3 regions of the Streptomyces sp. NPDC046931 genome follow, and region 1 is predicted to be linked to each of the others. Evidence: riboswitches for the same ligand, from Rfam matches in the RefSeq annotation. Region 1 holds a riboswitch; each other region holds the start of a gene.
The links. A riboswitch is a leader RNA that binds a small molecule or an ion and turns the genes downstream of it on or off. The one in region 1 is predicted to bind thiamine pyrophosphate.
Positions count from the first base shown of each region.

Region 1 (6,173 bases):
GCTCGTCCAGCAGCGGCAGCACCCGCTCACGCACCTGCCGCAGCGCGACGGCCCGGTCCCGTCCCCCGGTGGCGCTCCCGGTGTGCACCACGACCCCCAGCGCCCCGATCTCGCGGCCCCGGCGCAGCGAGTGCCGCAGGGACTCCACCGACCTGTCGACGGTCGCCTCGGTGTGCGAGCCGAAGTTGATCAGATACGGCGCGTGCACGTACACCGGCATCGACCCGGCGGCACACGCGGCGCGGAACGCCTCGTCCTGCCGGGGATTGCCCGCGGGGGTCGCCCAGCCCCGCGGATTGGCGACGAAGACCTGCACGGTCTCGGCCCCGATGTCCCGCGCGTAGGCCAGCCCGACGGAGTGCAGACCACCCGCCACGGGGACATGACTGCCGACGGGGTTGCGGGGGACGGCGGACGCGGCGAGGGCGCCAAGGGGCGGGGAAGTACTCACCCCCCAAGGGTGTCACGCGCGTCCGTGCGCCTTGCCGGCCGGGCGCCGGCGAGGCCCGTCAGCGGATCTTGAGGGTGATCGTGGACCCCTTCGGCGCCTTCTTCCCGCCCTTCACCGACTGGTGCTTGACCGTGTCGCCGAACAGGCCCAGCAGGCCGCGGTCCTCCTCGACCTGGAAGCCCGCCGCCTCCAGGGTCTTCCTCGCGTCGTCCACGTTGTCGCCGACCACGTCCGGCACCTCGACCTGCTCGCGGCCCTTGGAGATCGTCAGCGTGACCGTGTCGCCCTCGCCGACCTCCTTGCCCGGTTCCGGGGACTGCCGGGCGACCTGTCCGGCGTCGAACTCGGAGGTGACCTGGGTGTCAGCGATCCGCACCTTCAGGCCGGCCTCCTCGAGGTCGTCCGTGGCGTCGCCGACGGAGGAGCCGGTGACCTCGGGCACCTCCACCGGCCTGCCCTGGCTGACGGTGAGCGCGATCGCCGAACCGCCGTGACGCCTGGTGCCCGCCACCGGGTCCGTGCCCATCACCGAGCCCCTGGGCACGTCCTCGCTGAACGCCTGCGTGACCATGCCCGGGACCAGGCCGGCCTTCTTGAGCCGGTCCTGCGCCCTGGCCAGCGGGTCGCCCTTCACATCGGGCACCTGCACCGTCTCGGGGCCGTCCGAGACGGTCAATGTCACCGAGTCGTGGGAGCGGATCCGCGCGCCCGCCGGGGGATCGGTGCCGATCACCGTGCCGCGCTTGACCGTGTCGCTGTAGGAGTGTCTGACCGGCCCGGCCTCGAGCCCGGCCCGCTTCAGCCGGGTCCGCGCCTCGGCCTCGGTCTTCGCCAGCAGCGGCGGGACCTTGGTGAACTGGCCGGAGTTGATGTACCAGACGCCCGCGCCGACGCCGAAAACCAGCAGTGCGGCGAGGACGAGCGCGAGCACCCCGCGGGGACGCCTGGAGCGCCCGGCGGGCTCGGGCGGCGGGGTCTGGAGCAGGCTCGTCCGGTTGAGTACGGCCTCGGAGTCGCCGTGGTCGCCGCGCGCCGGGCGGCCCGGCAGCAGACGCGGGATCACGCTCGTACGGTCCTCGGCGTTGTCGTGCTCGGAGGCGAGGGCCCCCGGCGGTACGGCGTCCAGCTGTTCGGCGGTGAGCGCGCTGCGCGCGTCGAGCACCTGGCCGAGCAGCGCCACCGCGTCGTCCGGACGCAGCTCCGGGTTGCGGGCGGTCGCCGCCGTGACCAGTTCGTCCAGTTCGACCGCCAGCCCCGGCACGGCGGCCGACGGCGGCGGCACGTCCTCGTTCAGATGCCGGTAGAGCACCTGGGCGGGGGAGTCGCCGTGGTGCGGCTTGGCGCCGGTCAGCATCTCGTACAGGACGACCCCGCACGCGTACACGTCGACCCGGGGGTCGGCCGTGCCGTGTTCTATCTGTTCCGGGGCGAGGTAGGAGACGGTGCCGAGGACGGCGCCCGTGGTGTTGGTGACGGTGTCGACGGCCCGGACGAGACCGAAGTCGGCCACCTTGACCCGGCCGTCGTCACCTATCAGTACGTTCTCCGGCTTCATGTCGCGGTGCACGAACCCGGCACGGTGCGCGGCGCCCAGCGCGGCCAGCACCGGCTCCAGGATGTCCAGGGCGGCGCGCGGGCGCAGCGCCCCCCGGTCGCGCAGCACGTCACGCAGGGTGCACCCGGCGACGTACTCCATGGCGAGGTAGACGTACGACCTGTCGGTGCCCTGGTCGAAGACCTGCACCACATTGGGGTGGGCGAGGCGCGCGACCGACTTGGCCTCACGGATGAAGCGCTCGACGAACGACGCGTCCGCGGCCAGTGCCGGGTGCATCACCTTGAGCGCGAGGACGCGGTCCAGGCGGGTGTCCACGGCCCGGTAGACCGCGGCCATCCCGCCGGTCGCGATCCGTGCGTCCACGCGATAGCGGCCGTCGAGCACCTGCCCGACGAGGGGGTCCTGAAGGGTCGTATCCACGCAGGTGAGTCTACGAGGGACCACTGTCGGCCCTCTCCGTCGCCGCCCCACCGGGGCACGACTGCAGCCGAGCTGTGACGCACCCCGCATGTGGGGCCGGCCCGCCTGCGCGCGGCCGCGGTGGCCGGCCCCGGACTCAGAAGGCGGGCCGCTCCGGGTCCAGGCGGGCCATGCCCTCCGTCGGCGACGACGCCTCCGCGAAGTGCCGGCGCGGAATGCGCCCGGCCCGCCGGGCCAGGCGGCCCGCCTCCACCGCGTGCCGCATCGCCTCCGCCATCAGGACCGGTTCCTGCGCCCGGGTGACCGCCGAGGCGAGCATCACCCCCGCGCAGCCCAGCTCCATCGCCAGGGCCACATCCGAGGCCGTGCCCGCGCCCGCGTCCAGGATGACCGGCACACGCGCGTGCTCCACGATCAGCTGGAAGTTGTGCGGGTTGCGGATACCGAGCCCGGAGCCGATCGGCGAGCCCAGCGGCATGATCGCGGCGCAGCCGACGTCCTCCAGCTTCCGGGCGAGGACGGGGTCGTCGTTCGTGTACGGCAGGACGGTGAAACCGTCGTCGACCAGAGTCTCGGCCGCGTCCATCAGCTCGATCGGGTCGGGCAGCAGCGTCCGCTCGTCGGCGATGACCTCCAGCTTCACCAGGTCGGTGCCCAGCGCCTCGCGCGCAAGACGGGCGGTGAGCACCGCCTCGCCCGCGGTGAAGCAGCCCGCCGTGTTGGGCAGCACCCGGATGCCGAGCCGGTCGAGCACGGACAGCACCGAGCCGTGCACCGAGGCGTCGACGCGCCGCATCGCGACCGTCGTCAGCTCCGTACCGGACGCCACCAGCGCCCGCTCCATGACATCGAGGCTCGGCGCACCGCCGGTGCCCATGATCAGCCGGGACGAGAACGTCGTCCCACCGAGGACGAAGGGATCGTCGGCCATCGGATCAGCCTCCTTGAACGGCGGTGAGGACCTCGACACGATCCCCCTCGGAGATGCGGGTCGACGGCCACTGCGCGCGCGGGACGACGGTTTCGTTGAGGGCGGCCGCCACACCGGAGGGAGCCGCGGTGAGTGCTCGTACGACGGCGTCGAGTGCGGTACCGGGAGCGAACTGGCGGGACTCCCCGTTGACCGAGATGTTCATGCGGGCTGCTCCGTGAGCGTGGCGGCGGCGAACCGCCGGGGCGTGAAGGGGCGGGCCTCGTCCGGCAGCTCGCCCGTGGTCAGGACATGGGCCATGACGTCACCGGTCACCGGGGTGAGCAGGACGCCGTTGCGGTGGTGCCCCGTGGCCAGCAGCAGGCCGTCCAGCTCCGTCGGGCCGAGCAGCGGCGCGTTGTCCGGGGAGCCCGGGCGCAGTCCGGCCCGGGTCTCGGTCAGCGGCAGCTCGGTGATTCCGGGGACCAGCTCGTGGGCGTCGCGCAGCAGCTCGTAGACCCCGCCCGCGGTGACCGTCGTGTCCCAGCCCAGTTCCTCGCTGGTCGCGCCGACCACCAGCTCGCCGTTCTCACGCGGCACCAGGTAGAGGTGGCCGCCGCGGACGACGGCGCGCACGGTACGGCTCAGGAACGGTGCGTACCCCTTCGGCACGGTCAGCCGCAGCACCTGCCCCTTCACCGGGCGCACGGGGGGCAGGACCTGCTCGGGAACCCCGGCGAGCCGTCCGCTGAGACTGCCCGCGGCGAGGACGACCTGCCCGGCGGCGAGCTCGGTGCCGCCGGCGGTGCCGACGCCGGCGGCGCGCTCCCGCAGTACCGTCAGCCGCTCGGCCCATCCGCGGTGGAAGACGACGCCGGCCCGTTCACAGGCCGTGAGCAGCGCCGCGACGAGCCGCCGCGGGTCGATCTGGTGATCGCCGTCGACCCTGAGCCCGCCGCGCACACCGGGCGCGAGCATCGGCTCCAGGCGGCGGCACTCGCGGCCGCTCAGCCACTCCGACGCGAGGCCGGACCGCTGCTGGAGGGCATGCAGTTCCCGCAGGTGGGCGCGGTCGTCGGCGTCCAGCGCGACGGCGAGCGTGCCGCACCGGCGGTAGCCGAGGTCCTGGCCGGCGGCCTCGGTCAGCTCGGCGGCGAAGTCCGGGTAGCGGCGCGCGGACTCCAGATTGAGTGCGAGCAGCGTCTGCTCGCCGTAGTGCAGTTCGGTGACGGCGGCGAGCATCCCGGCGGCCACCTGGGCGGCTCCACCACCCGGGGCGGGATCCACCACGGTCGTGGCCAACCCGTGCTGCGCGGCGCGCCAGGCCGTGACGAGTCCGATGATTCCGCCCCCGACCACGAGGACGTCTGAGGTACGTATGGGCGACATGGGCGTCCAGCCCCCTCCCTTCGCCGGCATGATCCGGATCAGGTTCGTACGGTCGGAGGCCGGCCAGCCTCCCTCTCAGCCCGGTGCGTCCGGGCTCCCGCGAGTGCTTGTACGGGGGCCACCCTAGTCCGTGCCCGTCCGCGCCGGTAAGAGAGCCTCACGGGGGTGAGGTTGTACCGCCGTCGGGCGGGTATGCGAAGGGGAGACCGCCCCCGGTTCCCCGGTGCGCGCGGCTCGGACGGGGTGCGGCAGCCAGCGGGACGAGTGCTGTGGAGCAGGTCACTCAGCATGCCCCCTGACTGACGCATTGTCAGTTGACTATGGTGATCAGGTGAGCGAGCAGACGCAGGCACGGGGCGATTCGGCACGGCGCGTCGTCGTCGTGGGCGCGGGCATGGCCGGGGTGCAGACCGCGGTCGCCCTGCGCGAACAGGGCTTCACCGGCAGCGTGACACTGATCGGCGCGGAGCCGCACCAGCCGTACGACAGGCCGCCGCTGTCCAAGGCCGTGCTGCTCGGCAAGGCCGAGGGCTCCGCCTTCGACGTCGACTTCGAGGCCCTGCGCATCGAACTCCGGCTGGGCTGCGAGGTGGTCGGCCTGCGCCCCGGCGACCACGAGCTGGACACCACCGAGGGACCCGTCCCATACGACGTTCTCGTCCTCGCCAGCGGAGCCGAACCCATCCGGCTGCCGGGCGCGCACGGCGTCCCCGGTGTGCATCTGCTGCGCACGCTGGACGACGCCGAGCGGCTGCGGCCGGTCCTCGCCGAGCAGCACGACATCGTGGTCGTGGGCGCGGGCTGGATCGGTGCCGAGTTCGCCACCGCGGCGCGTGAGGCGGGCTGCGCGGTGACCGTGGTGGAGGCCGCGGACCGGCCGCTCGCGGGGGCGCTGCCCGCGGAGGTGGCCGCGCCGATGGCCGCCTGGTACGCGGACAGCGGGGCCGAACTGCGCACCCGCGCGCGCGTGGACCGCGTCGAGCCGGGGGCCGTGGTGCTCGACGACGGGTCCCGGGTGCCGGCGGGCGCGGTGGTCGTGGGCATCGGAGCGCGCCCGGCCACGGCGTGGCTCGCCGGCTCGGGCATCGAGCTGGGCGTGCACGGGGAGGTACTGGCCGACGAGCATCTGCGTACATCGGTGCCGGACGTGTACGCGGTCGGGGACTGCGCGTCCTTCCCGTCGGGGCGGTACGAGCAGCGCCTGCTGGTCCACCACTGGGACAACGCCCTCCAGGGCCCGCGCACGGTGGCCGCGAACATCATCGGGGAGACACCGATGGCGTACGACCCCGTGCCGTACTTCTGGTCGGAGCAGTTCGGCCGCTTCGTCCAGTACGTGGGCCACCATGCGTCCGCCGATCAGACGGTGTGGCGCGGGGACCCGGGGGGAGCCGCCTGGGCGGTGTGCTGGCTGCGCTCCGGCCGGCTGGTGGGCCTGCTGGCGG
Region 1 is NZ_JBEYWX010000003.1:70,922-77,094, forward strand. It holds gene ABZ876_RS07515 (deoxyribonuclease IV) at 1-451, opposite strand, end outside; gene pknB (Stk1 family PASTA domain-containing Ser/Thr kinase) at 510-2,429, opposite strand; gene ABZ876_RS07525 (thiazole synthase) at 2,566-3,360, opposite strand; gene thiS (sulfur carrier protein ThiS) at 3,365-3,565, opposite strand; gene thiO (glycine oxidase ThiO) at 3,562-4,728, opposite strand; TPP riboswitch at 4,727-4,839, opposite strand; gene ABZ876_RS07540 (FAD-dependent oxidoreductase) at 5,060-6,173, shown strand, end outside.

Region 2 (6,173 bases), on a different contig from region 1:
CTGCGCGAGCCCGACCGCGACGGCCGAGGCGAGGGTGCAGCCCGTGCCGTGGGTGTGCCGGTTGTCGTGGCGCTCGGCGCGCAACCAGTGCTCCTCGCAGCCGTCCGTCAGCAGGTCCACGGCCGCCCCGGGCAGATGCCCGCCCTTCACCAGGACCCACCGGGGCCCGTACGACAGCAGGTGCGCGGCCGCGCGGCGCATGCCGGGCTCATCGGTCACCTCCAGACCGGTCAGCTCGGCGACCTCGTCCAGGTTGGGTGTGGTGACCGTGGCGAGCGGAAGCAGCCGGCCGCGTAGGGCGTCCAGCGCGTCGTCGGCGAGCAGCCGGTCTCCGTGCTTGGAGACGCTCACCGGGTCCACCACGACCGGGGCGGCCATGTCCGCGAGCAGATCGGCCACCGTCGTGACCAGCGCGGGGGAGGCGAGCATCCCGGTCTTGACCGCCTGGACGCCGATGTCGTCGACGACGCTGCGGTACTGGGCGCGGACCGCCTCCACGGGCAGCTCCCAGGCACCCTGCACGCCCACCGAGTTCTGGGCCGTCACCGCGGTGACCACGCTCATCCCGTGCGCGCCGAGCGCCAGCATGGTCTTCAGGTCGGCCTGGATCCCGGCGCCGCCGCCGGAGTCGGATCCGGCGATCGTCAGCACACGGGGCGGCGCGGTCATGCGCGACCCTCCTCTCGGGACTGCCGGACCTTCCGGGCTTCTCGGGTCTCTCGGGCGCGCAGCGGCGCGTACACCGCGAGCGCCACCAGGAACGCCACGTAGTACGAGACGTCGGCGCCGTGCAGCGCGCGGGCGACCGGACCCACGTACAGGCCGGTGTCCATGAAGGGCACCGCCGCCGCGAACGCCACGGTGAACGCCAGCAGCGGGGGCCACACCGGCCGCGGCCGGGCCGTCTCGGCGGCGAGATCGATGCCGGTGCCGCGGCGGGCGAGCCAGTCGGTGACCACGATCGCCACGAACCCGGGAATCCAGTAGCTCACGAACAGCAGGACGTTCTGGAAACGGGCTGTCGTGTCCGCCGCGTGCATCCACAGCACCAGCGGGAAGCCGAGCAGCGCGGCGAGCGCGGCCGCCGCCGGACGCGGCATGCGCACGCCCACCGTCTGAAGCGCCAGGGAACCGCTGTAGTCGTTCATCGCGTTGCTGCACAGTGCCGCCAGCGCCACGGCCAGCAGTCCGAAGGCCCCGGCCGCGCCTCCACCCAGCAGCGCCTCGACCCCCGCCGCCGTCTGGTCGGTGAGCGCGGCCGCCGCCCACAGCCCGAGGGCCTGTACGGCCACGAAGGACACCACCAGTCCGAGCAGCGTGCACCAGAACATCCGGGAGCGGGAGGTGGCACGCGGCAGATAGCGGCTGAAGTCGCTGGCGTACGGCGCCCACGACAGGGCGAGGCTGAGCGCGATGGTGCTGGTCAGCACGAACGCGCCCGCCCGGTCGGCGCCGTGTGCGCTGCCCGTGGCGGCCGGGTGGACGCTGCCTGACATCCGCAGGGCGATCAGCGAGAAGGCGGCCGCGAGGACGAACGTCATCACGATCTGGAGGCGGTGGATCGCCTCGTATCCGAGGACCCCCAGGGCTCCCTGCGCGAGCATCACCACCAGGACACCCAGCCAGAACGGCCAGCCGCACAGCCGGGCCAGCGCGTCCCCGCCGAACAGCCCGATCAGCGCGTCCCAGGCGACCGACGACAGCCACTGGAGCACACCCGGCAGAGCCACCGCCCGCCCGAACGCGAGCCGGGCGAGCGGCAGCTGACCGGCGCCGGTGCGGCTGCCCCAGGTGCTCAGATAGGCGGTGGGCACCGCGCCGAGCACCGTACCGAGGACGACCGCGGCGAGGGCGGTGGTGAAGTCGAGCCCGAGCGCGATACCGATGGTGCCGGTGAACACACCGGTCATGGTCAGATTGGGCGCGAACCACACGGTGAACAGGCGGCCCGGGCCTCCGTAGCGACGGGTCTCGGGAACCGGCTCGATGCCGTGCCCCTCGATGCGGAGATCGCCGGGTGCGGTGGGCATCCGCCCGTCGAAGACGGCTCGCCGGCTGTCGGCGGGCAGCCCGCCGGGAACATGCGCCAAAGGCATGAAAGACATCCCTCCGCCAGTACGAACTGGTTCAGGTTCGACGGGTGTGATCTCAGCCCCGAGCGGGGCACCCCGTGTCCGGTACGGCGGCAAGATTAACCCGAGCTGCGGGATGTGCCATACGGATGGGCCGCCGCCGGATCCGGCAGCGGCCCTTCTCCCCTCGCGTGCGGTGCCGGCGGTCGCCGAGGCGGCGGTCCTAGGCCGCGTGCTCCAGCACGCCCTCCGCCACCTTCTTGTCCAGTGCCGCCCGCACCAACGCGGCGGACAGCACCGTAGGTTCGGTGTCGCCGGCCAGCCCCACCAGTTTCTCCGGGTCCTTGGGCAGCCCGAGCCGCTCGGCTCCGGACAGCGCCTTGGCGTCCACGTACGGCGCCACCTCCGGCCAGACCCGCTGCACCTCCCGCAGGAAGATGTCGGCGCCGGCCGGCCCGATCCCCGGAATCTCCTGAAGCAACTCGCGCAGCGTCGGAATGTCCCCGTCCGCCTCCTTCCGCAGCCGGCGCAGATCGCCTCCCCAACGCTCCGTCAGCAGCTCGGCGCCGTCGCCGAGCTGGGTCGCCGTCCGCTCGTCGTAGCGCCGGTAGCCGCCCCGGCCGAGCGCGTCCACACGCTCCTGCCAGTCGGCCCCGGCCATGCGCCGCGGATCGCGCAGACCCGCCTCCTGCAGCGCCCGCACCGTCTCCAGGGCGATCGAGGTGCGGATGCGGGCGCTGAGCAGCAGGGCCATCAGCAGCAGCCGGTAGAGCGGCTGCGGGGCGTCCTTGAGCGGGATACCCGCTTCCTCGGCGTAGGTGTGACCGTGTTCGCGGACGAGTTCTCCCACGACGCGGTCCGCCTTGTCGCGGCGGGGCACGGTGATCTCACTTCGGCGGCTTGAGCGGGTCGTGGCCGATGGTCATCAGCCGATGGCGGCGGTCCTCGTCCTCGGCACGCTCGGGCTCCGGTTCGTCGTACAAGTCCTGCTGGGCGGTCACGGTGTCCACGACCTCATGCATCACCTGGATGTCGTCGTCGGTCAGATCCGTGCGCCGCTTCTGCAGGATCGCGAGGACATGCCGTCCGGTCGGCGGGCCCGCATGCTCGGGCAGCGGCTCGGTGTCCTCGCCGGCGTCCAGGACCCGCAGCCAGGCTGCGAGTTCCTGGGAGGTCATGTTGACCACGCGGTGGAACTCGTCCCACAGCGCGTCCATCTCCAGGGCGTCGGTCATGGCGTACTCCTCTCCGCCCTCGGTGGCACGGCCCCTGTTCGTCGGTGGTTCAGTCCTCCCGCGGCCAGTTCTCGGCCTCGAACATCCAGCGCTGCTTCTCCAGCTCCGCGGTGAGTCCGATGAGCAGGTCCTGGGTGACCGGATCGGCCTTCTCCGTGGCGTCGATCCGCGTACGCAGCCGTCCGATCGCCGTCTCCAGCGACTCCGCCATCAGCCGTACGACGTCCGTGTCATGCAGCCAGCCCTCCTTCGCACCCGTCAGGCCGAAGGCGGACGCGACGGTCTCCGGCCGCCCGTCCGGCGGGACGCCGAGCGCGGCGGCCCGCTCGGCGACGGTGTCGGCGTACGTGCGTGCCGTGGCCACGACTTCGTCCAGTTGGAGGTGGATCGAACGGAACCTCGGTCCGACGATGTTCCAGTGGGCCTGCTTCCCGACGAGTGACAGCCCGAGCAGATCCACCAGGGTCTCCTGGAGGGCGTCCCCCGTGACCTGGCGTGCAGGCTCGGGCAGGGTGCTGTGCACCACGGTCATCGCGCGCTTCTCCTTGTCGGTCGGTATGCCGGTCGGTATGCCGGTCGTCTTGCCCGGCCCGGGTGCCCGGGACGGATGGGGTGAAACCCGGTGGCAGGTCCGGAGCGGGGGAGCGGGGCGGGAAGCTTTCCCGGTAGGCCGTCCGCGGTCTATAGTTAAAACTAGCGGTGCTAATTAATGGTCTGAGGCCGATCAGGAGTCCCGTCGTGCGTACCGTCCACTTCGCGGCAGCCCGCCGCACCCCCATCGGCAAGCTGCGCGGCGCCCTGTCCCCCGTACGGCCCGACGACCTCGCCGCGACGGTGATCCGCGCCCTGGTCGCGGACGTGCCCGGCCTCGACCCGGCCCGCATCGACGACGTCTACTGGGGCGCCGCCAACCAGGCAGGCGAGGACAACCGCAACGTCGCCCGCATGGCCGCGCTCCTCGCCGGACTGCCCGAATCCGTCCCGGGCGCCACGGTCAACCGGCTGTGCGCCTCCGGTCTGGAGGCGGTGACGACCGCCGCCCGCACCATCGCCGCGGGCGAGGCCGACATCGTGCTCGCCGGCGGATCCGAGTCCATGAGCCGCGCCCCCTTCGTACTGCCCCGCCCCGACGAGGCACTGCCGCACCGCATCGAGACCGCCGACACACGCCTCGGCTGGCGCCTGGTCAACCCCGCCATGAAAGACCTCCACGGACTGCTCTCCATGGGGGAGACCGCCGAGGAGGTCGCGGAGCGGTACGGCATCGGACGCGCACGCCAGGACGAGTTCGCGCTGCGCAGCCACCGGCGTGCCGCGGACGCCCGCAAGAACGGGTGGTTCGACAGCGAGCTGCTGCCCGTGGCCAGGCCGGACGGGGTCGTGGTCTCCGTCGACGAATGCGTGCGCGAGGACACCTCGTACGAGAAGCTCGCCCGTCTCAAGCCGGTCTTCCGCGAGGGCGGCACCGTCACCGCGGGCAACGCCTCGCCGATGAACGACGGAGCCGCCGCCCTGCTCCTCGTCAGCGAGGAGGCCCTCGACGAGCTGGGACTGGAGTCCCTCGGCCGCTATGTCGCGGGCGCCTCGGCCGGCGTCCACCCGGATGTGATGGGCATCGGGCCCGTCCCCGCCACCGAGAAGGCCCTCGCCCGCGTCGGCTGGACGATCGGCGGCATCGAGGAGGCCGAGCTCAACGAGGCGTTCGCCGCCCAGACCCTCGCCTGTGTCGACCTTCTCCGCATCGACCCGGAGCTGGTCAACCCCGACGGCGGCGCCATCGCGCTCGGGCATCCCCTCGGCTGCTCGGGCGCACGGATCCTGACCACCCTGCTGCACCGCATGCGCCGCACCGGGGCGTCCCGAGGGCTCGCCACCATGTGCGTGGGGGTCGGGCAGGGCACCGCGGTGCTCGTGGAACGGCCGTAGGATTTCCCCCGCCCGTGATCTACTGAGTCGGCGCGAACCCCGACATGAAGACCGAGGCGATGACCCGACACTGCTGTGCGGCGATGACGGACCGGGTGAACCGGCGCCGCGACCAGCACGACGACCCCTTCTCCTGCCCGGACGCACTGATCCTGTTCACCGGCAGGTTCCGGGAGTACGCGCTGATCGTCCACGACGGCGGCGCATCGGGCATCGGTGTCGACTTCTGCCCGTGATGCGGCCGGCGGCTCCCGGAATCCCAGCGGGACCGGTGGTTCGAGGAGCTCGAGAACCGCGGCGTCGATCCGTGGGACGACGAGATCCCCGCCGAGTTCCAGGACGACCGCCGGCTCGGCTCCTCGGCCGGGAACGTTTGACGCGTGCCGTCGGGCATACGGCAACCCGGGCGTGGGGCAAGGCTGTCGGGGCGCGGTGGACGCAGGGCCCCGGCCTGCGGCCCCGGACCGCGCCGCCGGGCGAGACGCCTCTGAACGGGGCCGGATGCATGGGCATAGCATCGGTCCCCGCATGAACACGATGACGCTCTGGAACATATCCGCATGGGGGTTCGCCGCGCTGGCCGTCGCAGCGATGCTCGTCGGCTTCTCCAAGACCGCCGTGAGCGGCGCCAACACGGTCAGCCTCGCGGTCTTCGCCGCGGTCCTGCCCGCTCGTGCCTCGACCGGCGTCCTGCTGCCCGTGCTGATCGCCGGCGACATCCTCGCGGTCCTCACCTACCGGCGGCACGCCCACTGGCCCACCCTGTGGCGGCTGTTCCCGGCGGTCGCCGTGGGCGTCGTCCTGGGCACCCTGTTCCTGATGTGGGCGGACGACGGGGTCGTACGGACGTCGATCGGCGCGACCCTGCTGCTGATGGCGGCGGTCACGGTGTGGCGCCGCCGCAGCGCCGACCGGCCCGACGGCCCGGATGCGGTGACCA
Region 2 is NZ_JBEYWX010000030.1:39,722-45,894, reverse strand. It holds gene thiD (bifunctional hydroxymethylpyrimidine kinase/phosphomethylpyrimidine kinase) at 1-669, opposite strand, end outside; gene ABZ876_RS33970 (cytosine permease) at 666-2,096, opposite strand; TPP riboswitch at 2,088-2,181, opposite strand; gene ABZ876_RS33965 (endonuclease) at 2,296-2,952, opposite strand; gene ABZ876_RS33960 (DUF3140 domain-containing protein) at 2,960-3,307, opposite strand; gene ABZ876_RS33955 (DNA starvation/stationary phase protection protein) at 3,357-3,839, opposite strand; gene ABZ876_RS33950 (thiolase family protein) at 4,046-5,233, shown strand; gene ABZ876_RS33945 (hypothetical protein) at 5,293-5,469, shown strand; gene ABZ876_RS33940 (sulfite exporter TauE/SafE family protein) at 5,762-6,173, shown strand, end outside.
Region 2: another riboswitch for thiamine pyrophosphate. It lies ahead of ABZ876_RS33970 (cytosine permease); the one in region 1 lies ahead of thiO (glycine oxidase ThiO).

Region 3 (6,173 bases), on a different contig from region 1:
GCTGCTGGAGGCCGTCGCCGAGCACGAGTACGGGGCCCCCGCCAAGCAGTTGGCCCGTGAGGTCGGTTTGGCGCTGCCCACGACGTACCACCTTCTGCGCACCCTGACCCACGAGGGCTATCTGCGCCGGGAGAAGGGCCTGTTCTTCCTCGGGGAGGCAGCCGAGCGGTTGAGCGGCAGCGCGGCCCAGCAGAAACGTCGCACCATGGTGAACGACGCGCTCGAACAATGGCGTGATTCGATCGGTGTCCCGGTCTACTACGCGGTATACCGCGAGGGTGAGATCGAGGTCCTCGGTGTTGCCGACAGCCCGGGCAGCCCGGCGGTCGGGGAGTGGGCGGACTTCCGGGAGACCGGGCACGCGCACGCGATCGGTCAGTGCCTGCTGTCGCAGCTCGACGAAGAGGCCCGGCGCGATCATCTCGACCGCTATCCGGTGCAGCCGCTCACGCCGTACACGGTGCGTGACAACCGCAGCCTGGAGCGCCGTCTGGAGCACGTGGAACCGGGGGAACCGGTCATCGAGCGCCAGGAGTACACGCTCGGTACGGCCTGCGCTGCGATCCCCCTCACCGTGGGCCCGACGGCTGCGGCGGTAGCCATCTCCCTGCCTTCACAGCAAGCCGACCGGCTGCTGCCGGCGGCCCGTCGGTTGCAGGCGGAGAGCGGCAGACTGCTAGGGACACTCACCCTCTCTATCAGTATCTGAAAACTCACTCCTTGTGATCTGCTGTGTACGTTCAGCAAACTTCCAGCAGGTGTCAGGGGGATCATTCCTGGCCAGTCGACGGCTACTGACGGGGTAGGCGATGCGCGAGTCGGTGCAGGCAGAGGTCATGATGAGCTTTCTCGTGTCCGAGGAGCTCTCCTTCCGCATTCCGGTGGAGCTGTGTTACGAGACCTGTGATCCCTATGCGGTACGTCTGACCTTCCATCTGCCCGGCGACGCACCCGTCACCTGGGCGTTCGGTCGTGAGTTGCTGGTGGACGGGGTGGGCCGGCCGTGCGGCGACGGCGATGTCCATATCTCCCCCGCCGAGCCGGACACTTTCGGCGATGTGCTGATCCGGCTCCAGGTGGGCGGCGACCGGGCGGTGTTCCGGTCGGGTGCGGTCCCCCTGGTGGCGTTCCTCGACCGCACCGACAAGCTGGTGCCGCTCGGGCAGGAGGGATCACTCGCCGACTTCGACGCGCATCTGGAGGAGGCGCTGGACCGGATCCTGGCGGAGGAGCAGAGCGCAGGCTGAGGCGGCGCGCGGCGCCGTAACGCTTCTGCTGGGGCGTCCTCCCGGTCCGGGACGTCTCAGCGCTTGCGGCGGCGCCCTCTCCCCCCACGGGCCGGGGCCGCCGCAGCCGGGGCGGCGGCTGTTCCCGGCCGGTCGGTCGAGACGACGACGGCGGCCAGGATCGTCGTCACCGGCACCGAGGCGACCAGCCCGATCGAGCCGACCAGCGTGCGCACGATCTCCTCGGCGACCAGCTCGCTGCCCGCGACCGAGACCACGCTGCTCTGCGCGATCGAGAAGAGCAGCAGCAGGGGCAGGGCCGCGCCCGCGTATGCCAGGACCAGCGTGTTGACGACCGAGGCGATGTGGTCGCGGCCGATACGGATGCCCGCACGGTACAGACCGCGCCAGCCCATCGACGGGTTGGCCTCGTGCAGTTCCCAGACCGCGGATGTCTGCGTGACGGTCACGTCGTCGAGGACGCCGAGCGAACCGATGATGACCCCGGCGAGCAGCAGTCCGCTCATGTCGATATGCGGGTACAACCCGTGGATCAGACCGGTGTTGTCGTCCGTGTTGCCGGTCAGTGCCGCCCAGCCGATGAACTCCGAGCCCAGTACACCGATCAGCGACAGGGAGATGAGCGTGCCGAGTACCGCGACGGAGGTACGGGCCGAGAGACCGTGGCACATGTAGAGGGCGATCAGCATGATGGCGCTCGACCCGACCACGGCCACGAGCAGCGGATTCGCGCCTTGCAGGATCGCGGGCAGGATGAAGAAACCGAGCACCAGGAAGCTGACGGCCAGCGCGACGAGCGCCATGATCCCGCGCATCCGGCCCACGACCACCACCGCCACGGCGAAGATGCCGGCGAGCAGGGCCATGGGGAACTTTCGGTCCACATCGGTCACCGAGTACTGAAGGTCCTTGGGCGCGGAGGGCTCGTACGCGACCACGACCTTCTCGCCCTCGTGCAACTGCCGTGACTGGTCCGGCTGCACGATCTCCGTGAAGGTACGGCCCTCATCCTTGCCGGTGTCGACGCGGACCGTCGCCTTCTTGCATGTGCCGGCCGGCCGCTGGGGGGCCGAGCCGTCGCCGGTGGACGCGTTCCCGGTCGGGGCCCCACCCGGGGCGTTCACGGAGGCACAGTCCACCGCCACGACCCTGGTGACCGTCGCCTGTTGGGTCTGCCGGTCGAACCCGACGCCGGAACGCTTGTGCGGCGGGACGCCACCGGGCCACAGCACCACGAGCCCGACCACGACCGCCGCCGTGAACGGGATGAGAATCGCGGCGATGACCCTGCGCAGATGCCGTGAGACAGGGGCGGCGGGGCCGTGGCTGTGGCTGTGGGAGTGGACGTGTCCCTCGTCCGGGCCATGGTGGTGACGCGGCTCGGACGGTGGGTGCGAGGGGGGATGCGGGGTCGGGGTCACCGCCCGATCATCGCAAGAACCCGTGAGGCCCACTGTTCAGCTTGCCCAATCAGACGCTAGCGTGAAAGGACCTTTGCACACGCGGGAGCTCGGAGCACCGGGCTGAGAGGGCGCTGACCTCCGCAGGCGCGATGTTTCACGTGGAACATCGACGGCGGAAACCGCTGCGTCGACCGCTGAACCTGTTACCGGGTAATGCCGGCGTAGGGAGTAGGTCTCATGACCATCAAGGACGCACGCACGCCTGCCTCCGTCCAGGGCGAAGAGCCCCAGGAGGCCGGGAAGTCCATCGGCTGGCACAAGGCGTACATCGAGGGCTCGCGCCCCGACCTGCGGGTGCCGGTCCGTCAGGTGCATCTCACCAACGGGCGGTCGGTCACCCTGTACGACACCTCCGGCCCGTACACCGATCCGGTCGCCGAGACCGATGTCCGCAGGGGCCTTGTGCCGCTGCGGGAGAACTGGATCGTCGCTCGCGGCGACACCGAGGAGTATGCGGGCCGCCCCGTCCGTCCCGAGGACGACGGGATCAGGCACACCTCGCCGCGTGGCGGCCTGCGGAACCTCGACGCGGTGTTCCCGGGACGCCCGCGCCAGCCGCGTCGCGGTCGCGACGGTGCCGCGGTGACACAGCTCGCGTACGCGCGCCGCGGGGAGATCACACCGGAGATGGAGTTCGTGGCCCTCCGCGAGAACGTCTCCCCCGAGGTCGTCCGCGAGGAGATCGCGGCGGGCCGGGCGGTGCTGCCGGCCAATGTCAACCACCCGGAGATCGAGCCGATGATCATCGGCAAACGGTTCCTGGTGAAGGTCAACGCCAACATCGGCAACTCCGCGGTCACCTCCTCCATCGAGGAGGAGGTCGAGAAGATGACCTGGGCGACCCGCTGGGGCGCCGACACGGTCATGGATCTGTCCACCGGCCGCAACATCCACACCACCCGTGAATGGGTGCTGCGCAACTCCCCCGTGCCCATCGGCACGGTGCCGCTCTACCAGGCGCTCGAGAAGGTCGACGGTAAGGCCGAGGAGCTGACCTGGGATATCTACAAGGACACGGTCATCGAGCAGGCCGAGCAGGGCGTGGACTACATGACGGTCCATGCGGGTGTGCGCCTGGCGTACGTACCGCTGACGGCGAACCGCAAGACCGGCATCGTCTCGCGCGGCGGCTCGATCATGGCGGCGTGGTGCCTCGCGCACCACAAGGAGTCGTTCCTCTACGAGAACTTCGAGGAGCTCTGCGAGATCCTCGCGGCCTACGACGTCACCTACTCGCTGGGCGACGGCCTGCGGCCCGGTTCGATCGCGGACGCCAACGACGCGGCGCAGTTCGCGGAGCTGCGTACCCTCGGGGAACTCGGCCGCATCGCAAGGGATTTCCACGTACAGACCATGATCGAGGGCCCGGGACACGTCCCGATGCACAAGATCAAGGAGAACATCGACCTTCAGCAGGAGATCTGCGATGAAGCTCCGTTCTATACGCTCGGCCCGCTGACCACGGACATCGCGCCGGCGTACGACCACATCACCTCTGGTATCGGTGCCGCGATGATCGCCTGGTGGGGCACGGCCATGCTCTGCTATGTCACCCCCAAGGAGCACCTGGGCCTGCCCAACCGTGACGACGTCAAGACCGGCGTCATCACCTACAAGATCGCTGCCCACGCGGCCGACCTCGCCAAGGGGCATCCGGGTGCACAGGAGTGGGACGACGCGCTGTCCGACGCGCGTTTCGAGTTCCGCTGGGAGGACCAGTTCAACCTGGCCCTCGACCCGGACACGGCCCGTGAATTCCACGACGAGACCCTTCCCGCCGAGCCCGCCAAGACGGCCCACTTCTGCTCGATGTGCGGTCCGAAGTTCTGTTCCATGAAGATCAGCCAGAGCATCACGGAGCGGTTCGGCGGTGAGGTGGCCGCGGGTGCGACGGCGGACGAGATCGCCGAGGGGATGCTCCAGAAGTCGAAGGAGTTCGCGGCGAGCGGGAACCGGGTGTACCTGCCGATCGCGGAGTGATCCCCCGCTGTGCGGTGCCGGGACAGGTCCCTGGCCGAAGTTCCGGCCCGCACCCCCTCAAGAGAACGCGGGCCGGCTTCGGTGCTCGAGGTCCGTCACTCCGGCTGGTGTTCCGGGCCCCCGAAGTCCGGGCTGGTGAAGTCCGGGCTGGTGAAGCTGGGGCGAGGGCCCGCGGCGGGGCCGCTGTCGGGGCTGCTGAAGCCCGGACGGCCGTAGCCGAGGTGCGGCATGCGGCTGGGGGTCGGTTCCGGTGCCGTGCGGCTCATCGCGGCCGCGCCCGGATCGGCGAGGGCGTCGCGGAGGAACGGCAGGATGCCGCGCTCCAGCAGTGCCTCGTGCCAGGCCTCCCGGGCCCGTGCCACCTCCGTGATCAACTCGTTCCGGGCGTCGGCGTCCCGGGCCGATGAGCTGTTGCGCAGGGCGGTGAGCAGCAGGCCGATCGCGGCGACCAGGATCGCCGCCGCGGTCACCGCGCCGAAGACCCACCCGGTGGTCAGGAGGGTCCGGGCGAATGCCTGGTCGGGGTTGACCATCTTGAGGATGTAGCCCACGAGCAGGAAGATCGCCGCGGCGGCACCGGCGAGGAAAGGGGCGAGGACCGCGGCGACGGCACCCGCTCCGGCGCTCGCCGCGGCCTCCGACATGGTGGCGGCGAGCCCCTGGCCGTCCGCGTCCGGCTCCGCGGCGTCGGCTTCCTCGGCGTTCTCCTGGACGGACGGGGCGGAAGGCGCCGGCCGACGCAGTTCCTCGCGGATCTGCACATAGTGCTGGTATTCGGCCGCCGCCGCCTCGGTGATGAGGGTGGTCGCGTTCAGCGCCATGGTGCGCAGCTGTTCGGGGTTGAGCCGCTGTCCCACAGCGGCCAGATCCGGGCGGTGTGGTGCGGAGCGCAGCGCCTCACCGAGGATCCGCTCGTAGTCCTGGCGGTCCTCGCTCAGCAGGTGCTGCGGAACGCTGTTCATGTGCATCCCCCGATGCTCCGTAGGGCTTGTGGCTCGGCATGCTGACGAGCCGTCGGGCAGAAACGGAGGGGAGCCTGCTACGGATAAGCCGATGGTAGAGCGGTGACGGCACACGGTGACAGGGGGTTTCCGGAAATTGCCCCCTCGGTTCGGGTGCTCCCGGGACGGTCCCCGCCGGGCGGCGCCGTCCCGTCGAACCCTCAGTCGTCCAGGGGGAGTTGCTGGACCAGCAGTTTTCCGGCCATGGTCACACCGCCGTCCATCGCGATCGCCAGACCGTCCGCGTAGATGTGGGGGCCTTCGACGACCGGGCCCGTGTCGTCCTCGCCGTCCTCCGAGCCGACCTCGCCGAGCAGGTAGGGGATGGGGCTGTGGCCGTGGACGATCCGCCTGCCGCCGTAGGTCTGGAGCAGGGACCGTACGGCGTCGGCGCCGCCCTCGTCGCGGAAGGAGAAGCGCTTGGTGAACTTCCGGAAGAGATCCCATACCTCGTCCGCGTCATTGCGCGTGAGGGTCTCGCG
Region 3 is NZ_JBEYWX010000002.1:178,822-184,994, reverse strand. It holds gene ABZ876_RS04885 (IclR family transcriptional regulator C-terminal domain-containing protein) at 1-709, shown strand, start outside; gene ABZ876_RS04880 (SsgA family sporulation/cell division regulator) at 810-1,247, shown strand; gene ABZ876_RS04875 (YibE/F family protein) at 1,304-2,668, opposite strand; TPP riboswitch at 2,740-2,895, shown strand; gene thiC (phosphomethylpyrimidine synthase ThiC) at 2,888-4,690, shown strand; gene ABZ876_RS04865 (hypothetical protein) at 4,786-5,658, opposite strand; gene ABZ876_RS04860 (metallophosphoesterase) at 5,853-6,173, opposite strand, start outside.
Region 3: another riboswitch for thiamine pyrophosphate. It lies ahead of thiC (phosphomethylpyrimidine synthase ThiC); the one in region 1 lies ahead of thiO (glycine oxidase ThiO).